One region of the Streptomyces sp. NPDC059524 genome, then DNA from elsewhere that is predicted to be linked to it. Evidence: riboswitches for the same ligand, from Rfam matches in the RefSeq annotation. Region 1 holds a riboswitch; the other holds the start of a gene.

What was found. A riboswitch is a leader RNA that binds a small molecule or an ion and turns the genes downstream of it on or off. The one in region 1 is predicted to bind cyclic di-AMP.
Region 2: another riboswitch for cyclic di-AMP. It lies ahead of ACFW9D_RS04700 (M23 family metallopeptidase); the one in region 1 lies ahead of ACFW9D_RS13245 (LysM peptidoglycan-binding domain-containing M23 family metallopeptidase).

Annotation. Positions count from the first base shown of each region.
Region 1 is NZ_JBHYTK010000036.1:7,666-11,783, forward strand. Features, by position in the region: gene ACFW9D_RS13235 (hypothetical protein) at 1-199, shown strand, start outside; gene ACFW9D_RS13240 (SGNH/GDSL hydrolase family protein) at 232-1,050, opposite strand; gene ACFW9D_RS13245 (LysM peptidoglycan-binding domain-containing M23 family metallopeptidase) at 1,175-1,906, opposite strand; cyclic di-AMP (ydaO/yuaA leader) riboswitch at 1,912-2,092, opposite strand; gene ACFW9D_RS13250 (tyrosine-protein phosphatase) at 2,473-3,270, shown strand; gene ACFW9D_RS13255 (DUF6126 family protein) at 3,280-3,444, opposite strand; gene ACFW9D_RS13260 (helix-turn-helix domain-containing protein) at 3,455-4,081, opposite strand.
Region 2 is NZ_JBHYTK010000010.1:28,902-33,019, forward strand. Features, by position in the region: gene ACFW9D_RS04690 (HPr family phosphocarrier protein) at 9-290, shown strand; gene ACFW9D_RS04695 (GntR family transcriptional regulator) at 519-1,205, opposite strand; gene ACFW9D_RS04700 (M23 family metallopeptidase) at 1,475-2,266, opposite strand; cyclic di-AMP (ydaO/yuaA leader) riboswitch at 2,279-2,443, opposite strand; gene ACFW9D_RS04705 (M16 family metallopeptidase) at 2,749-4,116, opposite strand.

The sequences.
Region 1 (4,118 bases):
ACCCGACGGGCCGCCCGAGGCCCGCGTCAGGCACGGCCTGTACCGCGTCCTCCTGCCGTTCATGCTCGGCTGGGCTTTCTTCCTGCTCTGGCTCCCCCGAGCCCTCGGCGCACCGTGGTTCGTCTCGGACCTCTGCCGGCTGGTCGCCATGGCACCCGTCGTGCTGCTCGCCGTCGCGGCGCGACGCCGGGCGCGCTGACCCGGCCGGCAGAGGTCCGGGACCTCGCAGGGTCAGGAAGCCGACTCCAGGTGGGCCTTGATGGCGTGCGGGTCGAGGATGCCCTTGGCCTCGACGCGATCGCCGGAGGACTCGCCGCGCAGACGGCGGCCGATCCAGGGCACGAGGAACTCGCGGGCCCAGTGGATGTCGTCGCGCCGCACCTCGAAGGTGCCGCGGGGCGGCAGCGGGGGCCAGGCCTGCTCGGGGTCGGCGGGCACGTCCACGCCGAGGACCTGCCCGGCGCGCAGGGCGACGCGGGTGTGCCCCTCGGGCGAGAGGTGCAGCCGGTCGTCGTCCCAGGCCCGGCGGTCCTGCACGGAGCGCAGGGACCACAGGTCGAGCACCGGGCAGCCGTACCGGTCGGCGATGGCGCGCACGTGCATGTTGTACGTGGCGATCTTGCCGCGCAGATGCTTGAGGACGGCCACGTCGCGGGTGTCGAAGCCGGTGGCGACGAGGACGGTCCCGGCGGCCTCGGAAAGCCGGGCCACGGCCTTCTCGAAGCGCTCGGCCACGTCGTCCGGGTCGGTGCCGGGACGGATGATGTCGTTGCCGCCGGCGACCAGGCTCACCAGGTCGGGGGCGAGCTCCAGGGCCTTGGGGAGCTGGTGCTCGACGATCTGGTCGATGAGCTTGCCGCGCACGGCCAGGTTCGCGTACTGGAACGTGTCCTCGGGGACCCGGTCGTCGAGGAGGACGGCGAGCCGGTCGGCCCAGCCCACGAAGCTGCCGTCGGGCCCGGGGTCCCCGACGCCTTCGGTGAAGCTGTCCCCCACCGCCGCATAGGACCGAATCGTGCCGCCGCTGAGTGATCTCGATTCGTTTGCCACGACCACACATCCTTCACCCTGACCTGTGACCTACGCGACCGTAGCCAGGGGTTGACGAGTGGTGAGATACAGCACTCGGCGCCCGGGGAATATCCGGGCGCCGAGTGTGGATCATGCGCGTGGGTCAGATGGAGACGCCGTGCGCGCGCAGGTACGCGACCGGGTCGACGTCCGAGCCGTAGTTCGGGGTGGTGCGGATCTCGAAGTGCAGGTGCGGGCCGGTCACGTTGCCGGTCGCGCCGGAGAGGCCGATCTGCGTGCCGGCGGAGACGGCCTGGCCGGCCGAGACGCCGAGCTGCGACAGGTGGGCGTACTGCGAGTAGTGGCCGTCGGCGTGCTGGATGACGACCTGGTTGCCGTACGCGCCGCCGTTGCCGGCGGAGACGACGGTGCCCGCGGCGATGGCCTTGATCGGGGTGCCGGTGGGCACGACGAAGTCGGTGCCGGTGTGGTAGCCGCTGGACCACATGCTGCCGTTCTGGTGGTACGGCGTGCCCTCGGTGGCGTCGACCGGCTTCACGTAGGCGGCGGTGGAGGTGCTCGCCTGGGTGGCCGTGGTCTTCGCGGCGCCGCCGAGGGTGAGCTTCTCGCCGGGCTTGATCAGGCCGGCGTCGGAGCCGATCACGGACTTGTTGTCCGCGTAGAGCTTCTTCCAGCCGCCCTCGACGTTCTCCGCCTTGGCGATCTTGGAGAGCGTGTCGCCGGCCTTGACCGTGTAGGTCTGGGCGGTGGCGGCCTGCGCACCGGTGGCGCCGATCAGCGGCAGCGCGAGCGCGGCACCACCGACGGTGGCGACGGCGGCGGCGCGGCCGAGACGGAAGGACTTCGGGCGGCGGTGCTTACCCTGTGCGGGCATGACGAGATTCCTCTCCGTCGCCTGCGAGGTGAGCTGTCGGGTTCGGACGGGAGATGTCCGGCCGCACCCTTGCCATTCCTGACAGGGACACGACTTCACCCCGAGCCGCTGTGGGGAATTCCCGGGCGGCGTTCTTGCCTGTGGGTCCCCCGCTCCTGCCGTCACGGGTCGTAGTGAGGAATCCGGGCGGCGGCAGGACTAGGCGTTCCGACCGGAATGAGACGTGACCGTAGGGCAGCAGGAAACGAAGCGACAAGTTCCGAATTCCCTCTGACCTGCCTTTTCTTGATCGTTCACGCCTTTCCTGCGTCACCCTGCGTCTATCCCGCCCGCTTTACCGGCGCCTTACCCTAAGGAATTCCCGGGAAAGCCGTCCGGAAGATCCGCCACGGACCGTCACGGATATGACGCTGCTCACGCGACGGGCGACAACGTCCGCAAATCTGCGGACAGTTAATGACGTATAGGCCAAAACGGACACATGGTTGCCCTCTAAATCCATGTCGTATCGTCGGGAGCGCGCCCGCCGGCGAGCAGCGCCGGTGACCCGACCGGGAGGAGCACCCGTGACGCAGCACGCCCCGTCCACCGAGCCCGAGCTGACCGGAGTGCGCAACTTCCGCGACGTGGGCGGCCTCCCCACCGTGGACGGCCGGCGCGTGCGCCCCGGCGTGCTTTTCCGCAGCGGACACCTCGCCCACGCCACGGCCGAGGACGCGGCGTTCCTCTCCGGGCTCGGCCTGCACACGATCTTCGACTTCCGCAACGCGGCGGACCAGAAGCTGGAGGGCGCGGACGTCGCGCTGCCCGGCGTGCGCAATGTGAACCTGCCGCTGTCCGACCCGGCGGACGGCTCCGAGTTCTGGAAGATGGTCCGCGACGGCGACATGGACCAGCTCCGGTCGCTCCTCTCCGGGGGCCGCGCCGCGGACCGCATGATCAACTCGTACCGGTCGATCATCACGGACCGCACGGCCGAGCACGGCCGGGTGCTGCGCGCCGTCGCCGAGGACAGCGTGCCCGCGCTGATGCACTGTGCGGCGGGCAAGGACCGGGCCGGTCTGTCGATCGCCGTGACACTGCTCGCGGTCGGCGTCGAGCGCGAGGCCATCGAGGCGGACTACCTGGAGTCGAACGCGAAGCACCGCCGCTACAAGGTGCACCGCAGCTCCACGTCCCCGGACGCCTACTCCCCCGAGGTCATGGAGCTGCTCAGCCCGCTGTTCGACGCGCGCGCCGAGTACCTGCGCGCCGCCTTCGAGACCATCGAGCAGCACTGGGGCGGCACGGAGCGCTACTTCGCGGAGGGTCTCGGGCTCACCGCGGCCGACCGGGACCGGCTGCGCGAGCGCCTGCTCGTCTGACGGCTGCGGCTACCGGTTCGCGCCCAGGGTGAAGAGCAGGTAGATGAACCCGGCGAAGGCGTGCCCCGCGAAGACGTAGAGGAGGACGCGCACCAGGATGCCGCGCGGCATCTTGTCCTCGATGTTGCGGGCGGCGGGCTTGGGGGCGTCGGTGGGCTCGGTCGCGTCACTCATGTCGGGCCTCTCAGACCTCTCGGATCGGAGCCGACGCCGGGCCGAGGCACAGGGCGGCGGTCGGACTCTGCAGCAGGGTGTGGACGAAGAGCAGCTCAGCCCCGGACCGGTCCGCCGCGGCGATGCGGTGCGGGGTGAGCGAGTCGAAGTGGGCACTGTCGCCCGGCTCCAGGCGGTACGAGGTGTCGCCGAGGCGCAGCTTGAGCCGCCCCTCCAGGACGTACAGCCACTCCTCCCCCGGGTGCACCCGCACGATGTCGCCCTGGGTCCCGTACGGGACGTGGACGCGCAGCGACTGCATGGCGCGGCCGGGGGAACCGGCCTGGAAGTAGGTCCAGCCGCCGGCCTCGGTGGGCTCCATGGCGGCGGACCGGACGACGGCGTCGCGGTCGGCCGGGGTCTCACCGAGCAGCTCGGAGACCGTGGTGCCGTAGATCCGGGCGAGTCCGAGCAGCATCGGCAGCGAGGGCTGGCGCTGCCCGGTCTCCAGGCGGGACAGATGGGCCGGGGACAGACCGGCGGAGCCGGCGGCGGCCTCCAGGGTGAGGGAGGCGCGGCGGCGCAGGGCACGCAACTGGGGTGCGACGGCGGGCAGCTCCGGCGGTTCCGGAGTACCCTCCGGGGAGGCAGGGCTCATGCTGACGATTCAGCCAGAAGCCTGCCTCTCCGGCAAA
Region 2 (4,118 bases), on a different contig from region 1:
AGCATCACATGGCTGAGCGCCGCGTCAACGTCGGCTGGGCCGAGGGCCTTCACGCCCGCCCCGCTTCCATCTTCGTCCGCGCGGCCACGGCGGCCGGCGTCCCCGTGACCATCGCCAAGGCCGACGGCAACCCCGTCAACGCCGCCTCCATGCTCGCCGTACTGGGCCTGGGCGCCCAGGGTGGCGAGGAGATCGTCCTGGCCTCCGACGCCGAGGGTGCGGACGTCGCGCTCGACCGTCTGGCCAAGCTGGTCGCCGAGGGCCTCGACGAGCTTCCCGAGACCGTCTGAAATCGCTGAGCGCCGACTCCACGGCGTTCGGCGTCAGAACCGCGCGTTCCCTTCGGGGGCGCGCGGTTCCGCATTTCCCGGACGTATTCCTGCTTCCACACCTGGGACGGCGAGCGCAATTCATCACCGAAAGACCCGACGCGGAAATTCCCTGAATGAATTCAGGCAGGGAAAACTCCGGGCGGGCCATTCCATGAATGCCGTACGTCTTTGTATACGGCGGCCGTGTTAATGGTGGAGCCCGGTCGTGTTGACGGCATGTTGCGAAGTCCTCACACGCTCGCCCGCGCGGGGCACGCGCAGCCGGTGGACGGTCGCCTCGCGTGCGATGTGCGCGGCCGTCAGGGTGCGGGCGCGCTCGACGTCGCGACGGGCCACCGCGTCGACGACCGCGCCGTGCTCGGCCCAGGACTCGACGGGCCGCTCGGGGATCTCGACCGCGTACATCCACGCGATCTTGTGCCGGACCTGGGTGAGCAGGGTGATGAGGCCGGGGCTGGCGGAGGCCTGGGCGAGCGTCTCGTGGAACCAGGCGCCCAGGGGCCGCAGATCCTCGCCGCCCCCTTCCTTCGAGCGCTCCTGCCCCAGCCTGACCAGGCCCCGCAGCACCTTGAGGTGGGCGTCCGTGCGGCGCTGCGCGGCGCGGGCGGCGCCGAGCGGTTCGAGGAGCATGCGGATCTCCAGGAGATCGGCCGCCTCCTGCTCGGTGGGCTCGGCCACGCACGCGCCCGCGTGCCTGCGCGTGACGACGAAGCCCTCCGCCTCCAGGGTGCGCAGCGCCTCACGGACCGGCACGCGCGAGACTCCGTAGCGGCGCGCGAGCAGTTCCTCGGTGAGTCTGCTGCCGCGCTCGTACACGCCCGCGACGATGTCGTCGCGGATCGCCGTGCATACCGAGTGCGCGGGAATGCGCATGCCCCGACCTCCGCCTTGCTCTCCGCCCGATCCCCGCGCATGACGGAGAGCGGGCGCCCCTGAAAAGCGCGATCGGCACCGATTTCCGCGCGCTCGTCCAGTGACTCTATTCCACCGCGCTCGAATTTCCGACGGGAGCTTGGAATCGAGGGATATTTTTTGGACAGCGGGGACTGGGCGCGGGATCGGCGGGATGCGGGAACGCGAAAGCCCCGGCGGTCGGCCGGGGCTTTCCTGCGGTGCGTGCTGCGGGCGTCGGGTCGGACGCCTCAGATGCCCACGCCGTGCGAGCGGAGGTACGCGACGGGGTCGATGTCCGAGCCGTACTCGGGCGTCGTGCGGGCCTCGAAGTGGAGGTGCGGGCCGGTCACGTTGCCGGTGGCGCCGGAGAGGCCTATCTGCTGACCGGGCGTCACGCTCTGGCCGACGGAGACACCGATCGACGACAGGTGGCCGTACTGGGTGTACGTGCCGTCGTTCATCTTGATCACGATGTTGTTGCCGTAGGCGCCGCCCCAGCCGGCCTCCACGACGGTGCCCGAGCCGACCGCGTGGACGGTCGTGCCGCTGGCGGCGTGGAAGTCGATGCCGGTGTGACTGCCGGAGGACCACAGGCCGCTGGACGCCTTGTAGGCGGTCGAGACGTACGAGCCGGAGATGGGCGCCACGTAGGTGTTGAGGCGCTTGCGCTCGGCCGCGCGGGCGGCACGCTCCTTGGCCTCGCGCTCCTTGGCCGCCTTCTCGGCGGCCTCACGGCGGGCTTCCTCGGCGCGGCGCTTGGCCTCGGCCTCGGCCTTCTTCTGCGCGGCGGCCTCTTCGGCGGCCTTCTTCTGGGCGGTCGCCTGGGCGTCGATCTGGGCGGCCAGGGTGTCGCCGATCGCGATGGCCTGCGTCAGACCGTTCTGGTCGGCGGGCGCGGCGGTGTCGGCGGCGAGAGCGGGGGCGGCGAGGCCTCCGATGACACCGGTCGTGGTGAGCGCCGCGACGCCGGCGACCTGCGCCGTGGTGCGCGTGAGGCGGCTCGGACGACGATGCTTCCCGGTGGCACGGGTGAACGCCATGGAGTGGCTGATCCTTTCCTTCCCTCTCGCCTACCGGGTTAGCTGACGGGTTCGGAGCAGGAAGGTCTCCTACGGGCCCCCTCCCCGTACGGGAAGAGCGTCCGATTCACCCCAGGGACTGCGGTGGGTCCCCGGCTCCCCTGGCTCGCGCCGTGGGGGACTCGGCGATGACTGTCCGGGGCCGCGGGCGCGGCTCATACGTGGCGAACAGCCGGACCGACGCTAAGCGGGACATCTTTCAATCAACAAACGGATCCCGGCTTTTGTAGCGCATGCCACAGGGCACACAGGCAACCTCTACATCAATTCGGGCATTTGCGACGCACGGTGGCGCGTCGGGCGAACCGAACAGCGTTCACGGGAAACGTGAGTGACGCCACGAAGCCCCGGAGGCCTGTGTGGCTTCCGGGGCTTCGTCCCGTTTCGGGCGGTGCCGCCCTGGCGTGGCGTCGTCGGCCGGCGACGACGGTCATGTGGTGGCGTCAGCCGGCGACGACCGTCACCTCGCCGATGCCGAGGGCCTTGACGGGCTCCTCGATCTGCGCGGCGTCGCCCACGAGGATCGTCACCAGGCGGTCCGCCGGGAAGGCGCTCACGACGGCCGCGGTGGCCTCCACGGTGCCCGTGGCGGCCAGTTGGCGGTACAGCTGGGCCTGGAAGTCCTCGGGCAGCTGCTGCTCGTCCTGGTCGGCGAGCGTGCCCGCGACGGCGGACGCGGTCTCGAACTTCAGCGGGGCCACACCCACCAAGTTCTGCACCGCCGTGTCCCGTTCGGCGTCCGTCAGTCCCTCGGCGGCCAGCTTGCGCAGCACCTTCCACAGGTCGTCGAGCGCCGGTCCGGTGTTCGGCGTGTCGACGGAACCGCTGATGGCGAGCATCGCGGCCCCGGTGCCGTCCGCCGTGGAGCGCAGCACCTGGGCGAAGGAGCGCACTCCGTAGGTGTAGCCCTTCTCCTCGCGCAGCACCCGGTCCAGACGGGAGGTCAGCGTGCCGCCCAGGCAGTACGTGCCGAGGATCTGGGCGGCCCACACGCGGTCGTGCTTGTCGGGGCCGATGCGGCCGATGAGCAGCTGCGTCTGGACGGCTCCGGGGCGGTCGACGATGACGACGCGTCCGGTGTCGTCGGCGGTGACCGGCGGGACGGGGCGCGGCTGCGTCGTGTCACCGGTCCAGGCGCCGAGCGTGTCCTTCAGGAGGGTGTCGAGGTCGACGCCCGAGAGGTCGCCCACCACGACGGCGGTGGCGGTGGCCGGGCGGACGTGCTGCTCGTAGAAGGCGCGCACGGCCGCCGCGTCGATGCCGGCGACGGTCTCCTCGCTGCCCTGCCGCGGGCGCGACATGCGCGACGTGGCGGGGAACAGCTGCTTGGAGAGCTCCTTGGCGGCACGGCGGGCCGGGTTGGCGCTCTCGTGCGGGATCTCGTCCAGGCGGTTGCGCACCAGGCGCTCGACCTCGCTGTCGGCGAAGGCGGGGGCGCGCAGGGCGTCCGCCAGCAGGCCGAGGGCCTTCGGGAGGCGGGAGACGGGCACCTCCAGGGAGACGCGGACGCCGGGGTGGTCGGCGTGCGCGTCCAAGGTGGCGCCACAGCGCTCCAGTTCCGCCGCGAACTCCTCCGCCGAGTGCTTGTCCGTGCCCTCGGAGAAGGCGCGCGCCATGATCGTGGCGACGCCGTCGAGACCCTCGGGCTCGGCGTCCAGCGGTGCGTCCAGGTTGATCTCGACGGCGACGACCTGCTGGCCGGGGCGATGGCAGCGCAGCACCGTGAGGCCGTTGCCGAGCGCGCCGCGCTGCGGGGCCGGGAAGGCCCACGGCTTGGCGTCGCCCGCTTGCGGCCGGGGGTGGAAGTCCATGG